Linked DNA regions of Synechococcus elongatus PCC 11801. The protein of the gene in region 1 interacts with the protein of each later gene in a pairwise test. Links are inferred from orthologs where the notes say so. Each region holds a gene or a part of one and is shown on either strand. Other genes may lie near its edges. The genes, in order: DOP62_RS01490 and DOP62_RS07700.

Region 1 (7,644 bases):
TCGGCGAAAAACTGACCCGCCTGATCGAAAAAGGGACTGAGCAGCGATCGCCCGTGATCATCGTCTGCGCTTCCGGCGGTGCCCGCATGCAGGAAGGCATGCTCAGCCTGATGCAGATGGCCAAAATTTCAGGGGCACTGGAACGGCACCGCGAAGCAGGCTTGCTCTATCTGCCGATTCTGACTCACCCCACGACTGGCGGCGTCACGGCCAGCTTCGCCATGCTGGGCGATCTGATCATTGCCGAACCCAAGGCGCTGATTGGCTTTGCTGGGCGGCGGGTGATTGAGCAGACGCTGCGCGAGAAATTGCCTGACGATTTCCAAACGGCGGAATATTTGCAGGCACACGGCTTTGTCGATGTGATTGTGCCGCGCACCCAAATGAAGAAAACCCTAGCGCAGTTAATTCGTCTGCACCAACCGCGATCGCTGGAAGTGAAGATCCCAGTCCTTGAGTCGTCGAGCCCTGCAGCTGCTTCCTTCTAGCACCGCCGTAGTGAGCAGCCTCTCTCCCGTCGCAGTGTGGCTAGAAGTCTACGTCAGGGTCAGCAACAGTCTCGCTGTCGGACTCGCGATCGCTGACGACTTCGCCATTAAAAAATTGCGCCAGACTCTTGGCGGCTTTCAACCCCGGATCAAGTTCCCAATCCGCTAGGGGGCGAGGCGCAGCAGGCGGCGTTTCAATCTTGGGAGCTGGAGCAATCTCAGTTGGTTGGGGTGAACGGGGTGCGATCGCGACTGGTTTTGATTGTTGAATCGGTGCAACTGGCCCAGGCGCTGGAGCCGGAGGTGCGATCGTGGCGATCGCCGGCTGATGCGAGGGTTCTGCGATCGCAGTCGGTTCTGAGGGTGGCGCTGGCCGAGGGCTGGGGGAAGGTGCAATGGGCGATCGCACCGACTCGGTGACGACTGGAACCGTGGGCGGGGCCGGCAGACTCACAGGGTTGGGGGCTGCACCGCTGCTGGATTCTAATTCCACCGCGATCGCTTGGCCCAGAACGGTTTGAAATGCTTCGGCCAGCAGATTGCGCTTACTCTGCACGGTCGAGAGCCATTGGGGCGGCAGGCTGATCACGGCTTGACCGGCTTGGCAGCGGAGCAAACGCCCTTGCTGCCGCAACAACATTTGCATCCCCCGCGAGGCAATATTGGCCAAGACGCGCTGCCACAACTCTTCTAAATCCAGCGGATCTGGTTGCGGCGCTGCGATCGGCTCAGGTGCCGGGCTTACAGGAGCAGGCGTGGCAACTGCTGGCGGAGCAACAGGGGCAGCAGTGGGTGCTGTGGGTGGGGCCGGACTCGCCGCTACAGTCGGGCTGACGGGAGTCGGCAGACTGACAGGACGAACGGGGGTTGTGGCTACAGGTTCAACCGTTGCTTGGGCGCTGGGCAGCAACCCGAGCAAAGCAACTTCTAGCCAGAGTCGCGGCTGAGTTGTGTTTTTGATCTGCAGTTCCGACTGCCGTAGGTGTTGTTGCAGCTGCAGAATCCGCTCAGGACTCCAGGCTTGGGCAAAGGTGCAGAGCGCCTGCCAAGTGGCCTCGGTAACTGTGGTTAAGTCGCGGCGTTGAGGTGCGGTACGAGCGATCAAGAGATCACGACTAAAGGCGGTCAGATTTTGCAGAACAGTGAGGGGTTCCCGACCGCGATCGAGCAGTTGGCGGATGAAGGTGAGTAATGCCTCAGGATCATTGGCGGCGATCGCTTCCAGTAGTTGCAGGAGCTGGCGTTCCGGCACAGCACCGAGCAGATCCCAGACCGCTTCTGGCGTCACCGGTGGTGGCAGAAGTCCTAACTGATCGAGCAGGCTCTCGGCATCGCGCAGGCCGCCCTGAGCCAGTTGCGCCACGAGGGCGATCGCTGTCGGCTCGATTTCAATGGATTCTTTCTGGGCAATGACTTGCAGGTGATCGGTCATCGCCTGTAGGGGGATGCGGCGAAAATCGAAACGCTGGCAACGGGAAATAATCGTCGGCAAAACCCGCTGCGGATCGGTGGTCGCCAGCACAAAAACGACGCGATCGGGCGGTTCTTCCAAGGTTTTGAGCAGGGCATTAAACGCTGCCGTGCTCAGCATGTGACATTCGTCGATCACATAGACCTTGAAGCGACATTGAACGGGGGCAAACTGTGCTCGTTCAATCAGCTCACGGATGTTATCGACGCCCGTGTTGGAAGCCGCGTCAATTTCAATGACATCGAGGGCGTTACCCTGTGCGATCGCCCGACAAGCTTCGCAAGTCCCGCAGGGACTGGCCGTTGGCACAGGGCTGGCTTGGCAGTTGAGGGACTTGGCCAGAATGCGGGCGCTGGAGGTTTTGCCCGTCCCGCGTGGACCTGTGAACAGGTAAGCGGGGGCAATCCGCTGCTGCGCCAGGGCTTGACTCAGCGTCCGCGCGATCGCCTCTTGCCCCACCAAATCGGCAAAGCATTGCGGCCGATATTTGTGATGCAGCGGTTCGTAGGCCATCGACAACCAGCAGTGCAATCAGCAGAGGAGATCAGGCTAGCAGAGCAGCATCCGTCCTGCTGTTCCTGCTGGGCACTAGGAGGATTGCTCTGGGAAAAAGCGACGACGCACCCAAGACCCCACACCGCTGAGGATAGCGCCTGCCATCAAGAGTCCAAGGGCAGGCTGAAACAAAGGCTGCCAGAGCGACATCCACAGGTCAAAACCCAAGGGCCAATCGAAACGTCGCCCCAACAGCGCGATCGCAAACCAAATGAGGGCCGCAATCACAAAAAAGACATTGAAGACGAGCAGGCGATCGAGCCCTTGCAGCAGTCGTTGCAACATTGGATGGGGTTAGATCGGGAAGAGCCAGTTTTGGATGCGATCGAGGCTAGCCCAGTTGGGTTTGCGCTTCTGGCCATCGGCCAAACTTTCGCGCAGATCTTGGCGCAGTTCTGCGGACACCGTGATTACCCGGAGGGCGATATCAATGTGCTGACGCACGCCCTTGGTATCTGTTTCCAACATTGCCAAAGCCAGGTTAACCCGCGCCTGCGGATCCTGAGGATTGAGCTTCACTGCCCGCTGCGCTGCTTTCATCGCTTGACGCGGTTCATCGAGCAGCAAATACAGCCAAGACAAGCAGGTCCAAGATGCACTGCTACGGGGTTGGCGTTCGCAGATGGACTGAAACAGCGGCACCAAATCCGCGGGCGGTTCACCGGCTTGATAGCGACGAATACCGTCTTCGAACAGAGATTCGGGAGTTTCAGTGAAGCTCATGCTGCGATCGCAAGATTCTTTCGATTCGATCAGCCTATCGTGTTTGGGGAGGATTCTTCGAGCCTTAGAGTTGCAGCAACTAAGCCGAGAAGGAGCTACCGCAACCGCAGGTCTGAGCGGCATTGGGGTTGGTGAACTTGAAGCCACCGCCAATCAAAGCGGTGCTGTAGTCCAAGGTCATGCCGTAGATGTAGAGCAGGCTCTTAGGATCGCAGACGACGCGGAAACCGTCGTAGTCGTAGACTTCATCTTTCTCGTGAATTGCATCGGCGGTGATGAAGTCCATGGTGTAAGACATGCCAGAGCAGCCGCCTTGCCGGACGCCCACCCGCAGCAGCAGATCGGTACCTTGCTGGGCTTGCATTGCTTGCAGCTGTGCAAGGGCCGTTTCACTGATCAAGATGCCTTTTTGGGGGACAGTGGTCGTTTGCGTCATGGCGTTAGGGCTCCTGTCGAACCGTTCAAACCCATCAGTGGCCTGTCTTGCCATTCTACAAAGGTGAACTCAACGTAGCGAATTGAGATAAGGCTGTCTTTCGATTGAGATCGTGCAGCTCTGAGCTTCGAGAAACCTTGTAGAACACTGCTAGACCCGCCGGTTTCGACAAGGCCGAGCATGAGAGCTGTTGGGGATGTGAGTGGTAACGAATCCTGCAATCTGAACGGTAGGGTGGGAATAAAATCGGAAATCTAGCTGCAGGCACGATCGCCGAGTCAGCTTGGGATTTTGAGAGTGACAACGCAGGAGACGATCGCAATGTTGGAAGCCTACCGCCAAGCCGCCGCTGAGCGCGAAGCTTTGGGGGTTCCGCCGCTGCCGCTAGATGCGGATCAAACAGCAGCCCTGTGTGAGCTCTTGCAAGCACCGCCCGCCGGTGAGGAAGCAACACTGCTCCATTTGCTGCGCGATCGCGTTCCCCCTGGGGTCGATCAAGCTGCCTATGTCAAAGCCACCTTTCTGAGTGCGATCGCCCACGGCGAAACCACTAGTCCGCTGATCACGCCGGTCGAGGCAGTTGAACTGCTCGGCACGATGATCGGCGGTTACAACGTTGCCGCGCTGATTGATCTACTTAAGAGTGCAGATGCGGCGATCGCCACAGCTGCCGTTGCTGCTCTGAGCAAAACCTTGCTGGTCTACGACGCTTACAACGATGTGGTCGCACTGGCTGAAACCAACGCCTACGCCAAGCAGGTTCTGGAATCTTGGGCGAATGCCGAGTGGTTCACCAGCAAACTCACCCTGCCGGAAGCGATCACCGTCACCATCTTCAAAGTGCCGGGTGAAACCAACACCGATGACCTTTCACCCGCAACCCACGCCACCACCCGTCCCGACATTCCGCTCCATGCCCAAGCAATGCTGGAAACGCGGCTGCCGGGTTCCCTCGAAACGATTCCCGTTCTGAAAGAGAAAGGCTATCCGCTGGCCTACGTCGGCGATGTGGTTGGCACCGGTTCTTCGCGCAAATCCGCAATCAACTCTGTCCTTTGGCATATCGGCGAAGACATTCCCTTTGTGCCGAATAAGCGCAGTGGCGGCATCATCCTCGGCGGCAAAATCGCGCCGATCTTTTTCAACACCGCTGAAGACTCGGGTGCACTGCCGATCGAATGCGATGTCAGCGCCCTCGACACCGGCATGGTCGTTACCATTTATCCCTACGAAGGGGTGATTAAAGATGAGGCGGGTACTGTTCTTTCCACCTTTAGCCTCAAGCCAGACACCATCCTCGATGAGGTGCGAGCTGGTGGCCGGATTCCCCTGCTGATTGGGCGATCGCTCACGGATAAAGTGCGATTGCAGTTGGGCTTGCCCGTTAGCGATGTCTTTGTTCGGCCGCAACCCCCTGCGGATACCGGCAAAGGCTATACCCTCGCCCAAAAAATGGTCGGTCGCGCCTGCGGTCTTCCGGGGGTTCGTCCCGGCACGAGCTGCGAACCGATCATGACCACCGTTGGCAGCCAAGACACCACGGGGCCAATGACGCGGGATGAAATGAAGGAGCTGGCCTGCCTTGGCTTCAGTGCCGACTTGGTGATGCAGAGCTTCTGCCACACCGCCGCCTATCCCAAACCTGTTGACATCAAAACCCATAAAACCCTGCCGGACTTCATTGCCCAGCGCGGTGGCGTCGCCCTCAAACCCGGTGACGGCATCATCCACAGCTGGCTGAACCGGATGCTGCTGCCCGATACGGTCGGGACTGGTGGCGACAGTCACACCCGCTTCCCGCTCGGGATTTCCTTCCCGGCTGGTTCCGGTCTGGTTGCTTTTGCAGCTGCGATCGGAGCCATGCCGCTAGACATGCCGGAATCCGTGCTGGTGCGCTTCACCGGTTCACTGCAACCGGGCATCACCCTGCGAGATGTGGTCAACGCCATTCCCTACCAAGCGATTCAGCAAGGACTGCTGACTGTATCTAAAGAGAACAAGGTCAACGTCTTCTCTGGCCGGATTATGGAGATCGAGGGACTCCCCGATCTGAAGCTAGAGCAAGCCTTTGAGCTGACCGATGCCACAGCGGAGCGTTCCTGCGCCGGCAGCACGATCAAACTCAGCGAGGACACCGTCGCCGAATATCTGCGATCGAATGTGGCGCTGATGAAAAACATGATCGCCCGTGGCTACGAAGACAGCCGCACCTTGGCGCGTCGCATTCGCCAGATGGAAGATTGGCTCGCCAATCCACAACTGCTCTCGGCGGATGATGACGCTGAATACGCAGCCATCATCGAAATCAACCTCGATGAGCTGACCGAGCCGATTCTGGCTTGCCCCAACGATCCCGACAATGTCAAAAAGCTGTCGGAAGTCGCCGGCGATCCGATCCACGAAATCTTCATCGGCTCCTGCATGACCAACATTGGTCACTATCGCGCCGCGGCCAAAGTGCTGGAAGGCGAAGGTCAAGTTGGCGGTCGCCTCTGGATTTGCCCACCGACCCGGATGGATGAAGACCGGCTCAAGGAAGAAGGCTACTACAGCATCTTCGCCGCGGCTGGCGCTCGTTTGGAAGTGCCCGGTTGTTCACTTTGTATGGGCAACCAAGCCCGCGTTGCGGACAACACTACGGTCTTCTCGACCAGTACCCGCAACTTCAACAACCGCATGGGCAAAGGTGCTCAGGTCTACTTAGGTTCAGCGGAATTGGCGGCAGTCTGCGCCCTCTTGGGACGTATTCCCACACCGGAGGAATACCTGAAGATCGCGGCTGAGAAGATCAATCCCTTTGCGGCTGACCTGTATCAGTACCTCAACTTCGACCAACTGGAAGGCTTTGCCGATGAAGGTCGTGTCAAACCGGCTGAGGAAGTCGATCGCATTCTGACAACTGTCTAAGCCCATTTTTGATTGCGCAATAACCTCCGGAGGCGATCGCTTCCGGAGGTTTTTTCTTGCTTGAAGACCTGTGATCAAAATCACAAGCTGTACTGCAATAGATCACAGCTTGGCTCATGGCTCTCAGCGAGAGTAAACCTATTCTCCCTGCAGCACTCAGCCATGACCTTCCGCTCTCTGATCGGCTCCACCAGCCAAGTAAAATCCCCCATAACGCCGCTCAAAAACCTGCAGCCGATCAACACGTTGACGGTCTCTGCCCCAACAGCAGTTGTCACCATCTACGGCTCCACGGGCAATGACAATCTTTTAGGCGGTTTTTTTGCAGACATCATCTATGGCGGTGATGGCAATGATCTCCTCTCTGGTGGCACGACCTATTCGATGGCAAGCTACTCCAGCGGCCAGTACATCAATGATCTCTCTGGCGATACGCTCTATGGCGAGGCTGGTAATGATCTCTTGCTTGGAGGGCTCGGTCGTGACTCTCTCTATGGTGGAGTGGGCGATGACATACTAGACGGCTACGGATTTAAACCTCAGCTATCTCAAGTTGCTGTTGGCGAGACATTTCCCTTTGAAATCGATGGCAATTTTCTGGATGGTGGGGAAGGAAATGATCTACTGATTGGGTCGATGGGAAACGATACCTTAACGGGTGGGACATGCAATGACGTTCTTAATGGCGGGGGTGGACGGGATCTGATCACTGGCGGACTGGGTGCTGATCAGTTTGTCATTAATGTGGAGAGCTATCGCGACAGCTCTATTTTCCCGAACCTATATGCCAAAATCCTAGACTTTAGTCTAGAAGATACGCTTCGCGTTGATAGCCCTGTCATCTTGCAAGTCGCATCTGCTGACTCAGCCAACATCAATCAAGTCAATCTCTACACAACCTCCGCTTCTGGAAGTCTTGATTTGATTGCGATGGTTCAAAGTTCTGCCTTTGCTTCAGTGGGTGATTTAGCTTCGGCAGTCATGAATGATTTGCTAGGGCTTTGATTGCAGCTTTAGAAGACTGAGTCCAAGACTCAACCGGATTGTCAACACAATATGTGTAC
Region 2 (7,853 bases), 1.3 Mb from region 1 along the record:
CCAACCCAGCCGACGAGCGATCGCCATGGACTAGGACGGCCCCAGCAGTTGGCGACGAATTTCAGGCAGGGTTTCCATCGGTGTGGCAAAGCCGTTGAGCAGCAAACTCTTCTGGAAACGCTGTTCTGCCGCAGCACTTGGCCGCTGGTGAGCTGGGTTGAAGCACCGGAGGGCAGCTGCACTTCGACCAGCCCTTCCCAACTCAGAATCAAGGTCTGGGTTGCGGTTTGCTCAATGAAGACCGTTGTGCCACGAATAGCCGCTGTCGCTGTCGGGGTGCGGATTTGCAGCGGGCGATCGCGCTGTTGTCCCGGCCCTAGCCAAGCAATAATCTGACCGCGATCGAGCTGGAGTTCAGGCTCAATTTTCAGCAAGGCGTTGCCGCCGAGTCGAAACTGCAGACCATCACTGAGTTGAATTTGGGCTTTGCCAGGACTCTCGGTGCGGATTTGTCCGCCTTGAATGACGACAGTCCCTTCAGAAGCCGGTTGCTCTGCTTGATTGGGCTGGCTGGCAAAGACGGGTGACGTTGCGACTTCTTGAATTTCAGCCTGAAGCTGCTGCGTGGGCGTGCAAGCTGTGAGCACCACACTCGCCACTGCGATCGCCCGCCACATAGGGATGACTCCATTTCAGTCCTGCCCTAAGCTGCCCCAAGTTTCGGGAAACAGCAAGCCACCAGCCGAGTGATTGTCATCGCTTGCAACCCCCCAGAGGCAAGATACTAGAGACGTTCTTCCGGTCTGTGGCTCCCATGTCCGAGACCCTTGTGGTCAAAATTGGCACCAGCAGTCTGACCAATCCCCACCATCCGGGCTTGGCGCTCTCGACGATTGCGGGGCTCGTTGAAGTGATTTGCCAACTGCGCCGGCAGGGCTACAACGTCGTTTTGGTCTCCTCGGGAGCTGTGGGAGTTGGCTGCACCCGCCTTGGGCTGCGCGATCGCCCCAGCCGAATTGCCCAACGCCAAGCGATCGCAGCGGTCGGGCAAGGTCGCTTGATGCGTACCTACGACGATCTGTTTACGACCTTGGGGCAGCCGATCGCGCAAGTCCTGCTGACGCGGGGGGATCTGGCGCAACGGCAACGCTATATCAACGCCTATCAGACCTTTCAGGAACTGTTTGACTTGGGTGTCGTGCCAATCGTCAACGAGAACGACACAGTCGCCGTCGAAGAACTGAAATTTGGCGACAATGACACGCTGTCGGCCTTGGTCGCCAGCCTCGTCGAAGCACAATGGCTGTTTCTTTTGACCGATGTCGATCGCCTGTATACGGCTGATCCGCGCCAAGATCCGAGTGCCCAGCCAATCACGATCGTTCGCGACATCTCCGAGCTGGAATCGATTCAAGCGGGTGGGCAGGGCAGCCGTTGGGGCACGGGCGGCATGGCCACGAAATTGACGGCGGCAAAGATTGCCACCCAAGCCAGCGTTCGTACCGTGATCACCCAAGGGCGATCGCCCGACAATCTGCTGAAAATCTTGGCTGGCGAGGCGATCGGGACTTGGTTTGAGCCGCAACCCGCCACTGTGAATGCCCGCAAACGCTGGATTGCCCATGGTCTCGTGCCGACTGGCAAACTATTGCTGGATGCCGGTGCAGTGCAAGCGATTCAATCGGGTGGAAAGTCGCTTTTGGCTGCTGGGATTCAGGCGATCGAAGGTGAATTTGAGGCCCAAGATGCGGTCCAGCTCTGTGATCTCAACGGCACTGAAATTGCTCGAGGATTAGTCAACTATGACAGTCAAGAACTACAGCAAATCCGTGGCTGTCAAAGTGATCAAATTATTCAAATCCTAGGCTACGAAGGTGCAGAAACGATCGTCCATCGTGACAACTTAGTTTTAAGCTAATCAGGCTGATTCAATGCCCACTCGTGCCAGTGAAATTCGGCGTTTGCTCGAGAGTAAACGGCATCAGTTTAATCGCGCAGACGACCAGTTTCAAAGCTTGCTGCAGCTCTATCGAGATGCCTTTCGGCAGTTGGTAAGGCTGCCTGATAGCTGGACTGATGGTCATCTTTTGGATCTGCCGCTCAGTCTTGATGGAAGTCTTTGGCGCTTCCCTGAACGTTGGCCCCATCGAGAAGCCAGTCTTGATTGGGTGCGATCGCAAATTCAGGGCGTCACCACATTTGCCGTCGATGGATCGCAGATTTATCCCAGCAAAGATTTCTCACTGCCGATCGCCCTGGTTCAAATCGCTTGGTTTGAGAACCCTCACCAACTGAATCAGCCCTACACCAAAGATATTGCGGTCGATCTACTGGCCCCTGCAGACTTTCAGGATCTATCGCCAGAAAACTTCGACCGACTGGTCAATATGCGTCGCTTCCAGATGGAGACAGAACGCCTTGTTCAGTTTCTCGAGAGTCACGCAGGTCAGCCTAACTGCTGTGCTTTTTTAGATGGTTCCTTGGTGGCAACCTTTGCTGAAGCATTTGAGGCGGAAACCCAGCAAGTTTACATCGATTGTTTAGTCCGGCTTCTCCGAGCCAGTGAGAACAGTCGCGTTCCCCTCATCGCTTATATCGACACTTCTTCAGCAAAAGACTTAGCCGAATTACTGCAGGATTGGTTTGAGGAGCTACCCGAGCCGCGATCGCTCGTCGATGCTCAAATTGTGGCGCAGGGATTACGCTGGGGCGATCGCACACCCCTGCTACGCTGCCGCAGAAGTATTCTCAAAGTCTATGCAGAACAGGGCGATCGCTTGGCCTATTGCTATCTCAAAACCCACGATGGCAATCCTGTTCGGATTGAATTGCCCTTGTGGCTAGTGGAATCTGGACGACATGAGACGGTGCTGAACTGGCTGCGCGCTGAAGTGATTGCAGGCGGAGGCTATCCCTACGCGATCGAAACCGCGGATCAAGCGGCTGTTCTTCGCAGCGACGACCGCCAATTGTTCTATCGTCTCTTGCAGGAATGGTGTGAGCAAGAAGGCTTGAATCTCAGCCTCTCGCGCAAGTTAGTCAGCAAGTTACGCCGTCGCTAACGGGGATGGTTGGGCGATCGCCAGCAATGGTATTGGAATCTGCTTCAGTTCGAGTGATTGTTCGAAGATCTCATCCAGCGATCGCATCTCACCTGCTGCAGTCATAAAGCGGTGGTCAGCGGTTGCTCGAATCACGCGACCATCACTGAGTTCATACTCAAAGACTTCCTGCTGACCGCGTTGGTGCCACTGCCCAATCGGCTGACTGTAGATATAACCATCAGGATTACAACAGTAGACTTGGCAACGAATATTTTCTTCGACCAACTTTCCAATCGCGATCGGGCCGTATTCAACAGTGAGAATTTCTGTCTCCGCTCCTAGGCAATATTCTGCGAACAGCACCATCTGATCGAAGAGTTCAGCTGCGACTTTTTCAGCGACACCATTCTTCTTCGCACCTTCCACAAAGGTGCTTTGGTGTTTAACCATCTCCGACATTTTTTTCTTGCCCATGGCCCGCCGGAGTAAGTCAGCTTCTCCGAGTGTGTAGCCACCCATGTCTTGGGCAATTTTCATAATTTGTTCCTGATAAACCATGATTCCGTAGGTTTCATTCAGGATGGGCTGAAGCATCTGATCGGCATAGTCGATCGCTTCTCGACCATGCTTACGGTTAATAAATTTAGGAATCAGTCCAGCATCTAAAGGACCCGGACGATAGAGCGCCAAGATTGAAGAAATATCTTCGAGGTTAGATGGCTTCAGATCGCGGACAATTTGCCGCATCCCCGAAGATTCCAGCTGGAAAACGCCTTCCAGATCGCCTTTTGCCAGTAACTGATAGGTTTTGGGATCATCCATTGGTAAGCGATCGGGATCAATGGCTTGACCACTCGTCTCTTGAACTAAATCGATCGCCTTCTGGATCATCGTGAGGTTCTTGAGGCCCAAGAAATCCATCTTCAAAAGGCCACAGGCTTCAATATCCTCCATGTAGTACTGGGTAATGACTTGGCCATCATTGTTGCGTTGGAGCGGCACGATTTCGTCGAGTGGGACTGCTGAAATCACGACACCCGCAGCATGGACGCCAAAGGTTTTGTTTGTCCCCTCAATCCGAATTGCCATATCCACCCAGTGCTTCACCCTGGGATCTTTCTCATATTTTTCTTTGAATTCTGGCGCGGGGGTTTGCTCAGAAATCATCACTTTGAGCTTGGCAGGCTTACCCCGTGCGACAGGGATTAACTTCGCCATGCGATCGGCTTCGCCGTAGGGTATATCCAGCACGCGCGCTACATCCTTCAGTACCGCCTTGGAGGTCATACGGTTAAAGGTGATAATCTGAGCGACCCGATCTTCGCCGTATTTTTCAGTCACATAGTCAATAACTTTATCCCGTTGATCAATACAGAAGTCCGTATCAACATCTGGCATCGACTTCCGTTCGGGATTAAGAAAACGCTCAAACAGCAAGCCGTGGTGAACGGGATCAATATTGGTGATTCCCATACAGTAGGCAACCAGTGAGCCAGCGGCAGAACCCCGACCTGGCCCTACGGGAATATTGTTATCACGGGCAAATTTAATGTAGTCCCAAACAACTAAGAAATAGGCAGCAAAACCCATTTCATGCATCATTTTGATTTCGTACTCTAAGCGATCGCGATAAACTTCTTCGCAGTCTTCATAGCGATCGCAGTTTAAGCGTTGAGCCAAACCTTGACGGGCCACTTCCGCCATATAAGTTTCTTCGTTGTAGCCCTCAGGGACAGGGAATGTCGGGATCTTGGGCTCACCCAAGATGTTGTAGTCTTCGATCTTGCTGGCGATCACAAGGGTATTAGCGATCGCTTTGGCAATCACATCATCCGGCAGGTGATCGCGGAACAGCTGATGCATTTCCTCAGCAGATTTGAGATATTCCGTACCGCTGTAGCGCAGCCGTTTATCTTCGACGACCAGTTTGCCCGTTTGGATACAAAGCAAGGCATCATGCGCTTCGACATCAAAACAGGAAATGAAGTGACTGTCGTTTGTGGCAACCAGCTCAATGCTAAGTTCTTGAGCAATTCGAACAATCTCAACATTGACAATCCGATCTTCTGGTGAGCCGTGATCTTGGATTTCTAGATAAAAGTCTTCGCCAAAGCGTTCTTGATACCAAGCGGCGACCCGTCGAGCCACATCAGGGCGCCCCTGCAAAATTGCTTGGGGAATCTCGCCGCCCAAGCAAGCACTGGTAATGATTAAGCCTTCTCGGTATTTTTCGAGATGTTCTTTATCAATACAGGGACGGGCAAAAATTCCTCGTCCTTTAAACCCTTGAAGATGGGAAATAGAAGTGAGCTTAACAAGATTTTGATAGCCTTTTTTATTCTTGGCTAAAACAATCTGGTGATATTTGCGAACGCGGGGATTGGGATCATCAATCGGGCTATTGATGACATACATTTCGTTGCCGATGATCGGCCGAATGCCACCTTGATTTTTACAAACCTTGAGCAGTTCGACCGCACCATACATCACACCGTGATCCGTTAGGGCAATCGCGGGCATTCCCAGCTCTTTGGCCCGTGCCACCAAATCCGGTAGCTGACTCGCCCCATCCAGCAGGCTGTAGTCGCTGTGCATGTGCAGGCCAACAAAAGACATGGAAGCAGTCAAATCAAAAGGGCTGTTCCAGCATCCTATCCGACTGGTTGAGTGCAGTTAGGCGATCGCGGCGGTCACTCTGGCTGGGGATGGGATCCGTGGAATCGTGCGTAACTGCTGCAGCACAGCCAGATCGGACTCATCGAGGCGATCGGGCACCCCAGCGCGAATCAGCTCAATGAAAGCCTCATTGGGGATCATCAGCGTCAACACGTAGAGGCGTTGATCCTCATGGGTATTGCGAATCTCGTGCAGACCCGTTGCGGGAATCAGCAGCATGTCACCCGCCGCGATCGCGGTGCGTTTGCCATCGCAGTAGGCTTCGCCTTCACCCGCAATCACATAGAAAAATTCGATCGCTCGGCCATGGAGATTCGGGGGCGTCGCTCCGCCCGGATCAAAAATCTCAAAGCAGGCAACCAAGGAGACTCCTGCCTGTTCTGGGTCGAACAAGATAGCAAAGCGGTTACTCCCCTGCGGACAGAGGCGATAGACCGGCAAGGTTGCTGGTGAGGCAATTTGGGGAAGGACGCAGCAGTTGCCACTCATGCAGGTTTTAGCCCAGTGCTGCCTCTAGGCTAGAAACCCCGATCGCGATCGCTGGCTTGCATAACAAAACTGCAATCTTTGCGATCGCAGACTGTCATTAATGACAAGGTGATTCATTCAACGGAGAGAGAGGGATTCGAACCCTCGGAGCCGCGTACACGACTCGGCACATTAGCAATGTGCTGCTTTCGACCACTCAGCCATCTCTCCAAGCGGTTTCGCTATCGTAGCAGAACTTCCACGCCGCGTTAAGACCTGACACTGACTTGATTGGATGGCCAATCTGTAGCGACCGCAAAGCGCGGCAGTCGATCTTTAAAGCCACAGAGAATTTCCCAGCTAATCGTGTTGGCGCGCTCGGCCCAATCCTCGGCGGTGATCTGTTCTGATCCCGATCGCCCCAGCAGGGTGACAACATCTCCCGGTGCCAATTGGGGCATGGCCGAAATGTCGATCATCATCTGATCCATGGTGATCGCCCCAATTTGCGGTAGTCGCTGCCCGCGGTAGAGCACGTTTATCTGATTGGAGAGGGTACGGGGTACGCCATCGGCATAACCGATCCCGACGACTGCGATGGGAGTTTCGCGCTGGGTGACGTAGCGATGGCCGTAGCTAACGCCTTGGCCTGCGGGCAGGGTCGTGACGTGCGTCACCCGTGCTTTCACCGATAGCGCAGGATACAACGACAGGCGATCGCTGAGGTGCGGGGCCGGGTAAAGACCATACAGCGCTAGCCCGACACGGACTTGGTCATAGTGGAGACTGCGATCGAGCAGGGCTGCCGCAGAGTTGGCAATGTGAAGCTTAGGAACTGGCAATCCTGCGGCTCGGATTTGGGCGATCGCCTGCCTAAAAGCAGCATGTTGTTGCTGCAATGGCGCTAGGTCTGGACTATCTGCTGTCGCAAAATGCGAGTACAAACTAGCCGGCTGAAGAGCCGGTAGGCTGTGAACGAGCTGTAAAAACTCCAGTGCGGTTTGCCAAGGCGCTCCCAACCGAGCCATGCCCGTGTCCAACTTGAGGTGAACAGGCAATGACTGGCCCAAACGTTCCAACACTTCAGCGCAGATCAAAGCCTGTTTGGGAGTGCTGAGACTGGGTTGAATCTGCCACTGGGCGATCGCCTGCACCTCATCAGGGCTATGGATTGACCCCAGCAGCAGGATCGGCGCGGTGATCCCGGCTTCTCGTAGTCGCACGCCTTCGGGGATGGTGGCAACACCAAGCGCTGTGGCTCCGGCGCCTAAAACCGTACTGGCGATCGCAACTGCGCCATGACCATAGGCATCTGCTTTCACAACTGCCATCAATTCACAGTTGGGTGCGAGGAGCTGGCGGACCTGACGGGTGTTAGCAGCGATCGCTCCCTGATCGATTTCGACCCAAGCACGCTGATAGGAAAGTTGTTCTAACCGTCGCGTTGGCCAACGGTGAGTATGTTGGGGATCAATGGGTTTCACAGTCACTCACCACCACAGCTACCTTGCATCCTAATCGCTTCCAAACACTGAGCAGACCCTAGGGTGCCGAAGCCTTTCTGAAGGTTGTGTTACCATCTGGGCAAACTTTTGAAAAGCCCATTCAAGCCCTATGGGCAAGGTTTTAGTGCTCAACGCTTCCTACGAGCCACTCAACATTACGAGCTGGCGGCGAGCGGTGATCTTGCTTTTGAAAGATAAGGCTGAAAGCTTAGAGCACAAC

What was found.
Region 2: the proteins of DOP62_RS01490 (region 1) and DOP62_RS07700 interact in binary tests that used the Escherichia coli proteins (3 or more experiments, as listed by UniProt). The link is inferred for Synechococcus elongatus PCC 11801 from one-to-one orthologs.

The regions. Positions count from the first base shown.
Region 1 is NZ_CP030139.2:309,689-317,332, forward strand. Bases 1-2,949 are described here. They hold DOP62_RS01490 (DNA polymerase III subunit gamma/tau), read right to left. Parts: upstream 2,473-2,949; coding sequence 529-2,472; downstream 1-528. Other genes in these bases: accD (acetyl-CoA carboxylase, carboxyltransferase subunit beta), read left to right, coding at 1-488; DOP62_RS01495 (hypothetical protein), read right to left, coding at 2,548-2,799; DOP62_RS01500 (tetratricopeptide repeat protein), read right to left, coding at 2,809-2,949. In the rest of the region: more of DOP62_RS01500, read right to left, coding at 2,950-3,237; DOP62_RS01505 (HesB/IscA family protein), read right to left, coding at 3,317-3,673; acnB (bifunctional aconitate hydratase 2/2-methylisocitrate dehydratase), read left to right, coding at 3,995-6,580; DOP62_RS01515 (calcium-binding protein), read left to right, coding at 6,743-7,585. UniProt on the Escherichia coli protein: Part of the beta sliding clamp loading complex, which hydrolyzes ATP to load the beta clamp onto primed DNA to form the DNA replication pre-initiation complex.
Region 2 is NZ_CP030139.2:1,576,367-1,584,219, reverse strand. The notes cover bases 2,788-5,945. They hold DOP62_RS07700 (DNA polymerase III subunit alpha), read right to left. Parts: upstream 5,601-5,945; coding sequence 2,988-5,600; downstream 2,788-2,987. Other genes in these bases: DOP62_RS07695 (cupin domain-containing protein), read right to left, coding at 5,658-5,945; DOP62_RS07705 (DNA double-strand break repair nuclease NurA), read left to right, coding at 2,788-3,002. Also shown: DOP62_RS07720 (CHASE2 domain-containing protein), read right to left, coding at 1-27; DOP62_RS07715 (FecR family protein), read right to left, coding at 1-617; proB (glutamate 5-kinase), read left to right, coding at 755-1,858; more of DOP62_RS07705, read left to right, coding at 1,872-2,787; more of DOP62_RS07695, read right to left, coding at 5,946-6,149; alr (alanine racemase), read right to left, coding at 6,398-7,618; DOP62_RS07680 (HNH endonuclease), read left to right, coding at 7,743-7,853. UniProt on the Escherichia coli protein: DNA polymerase III is a complex, multichain enzyme responsible for most of the replicative synthesis in bacteria. This DNA polymerase also exhibits 3' to 5' exonuclease activity. The alpha chain is the DNA polymerase catalytic subunit.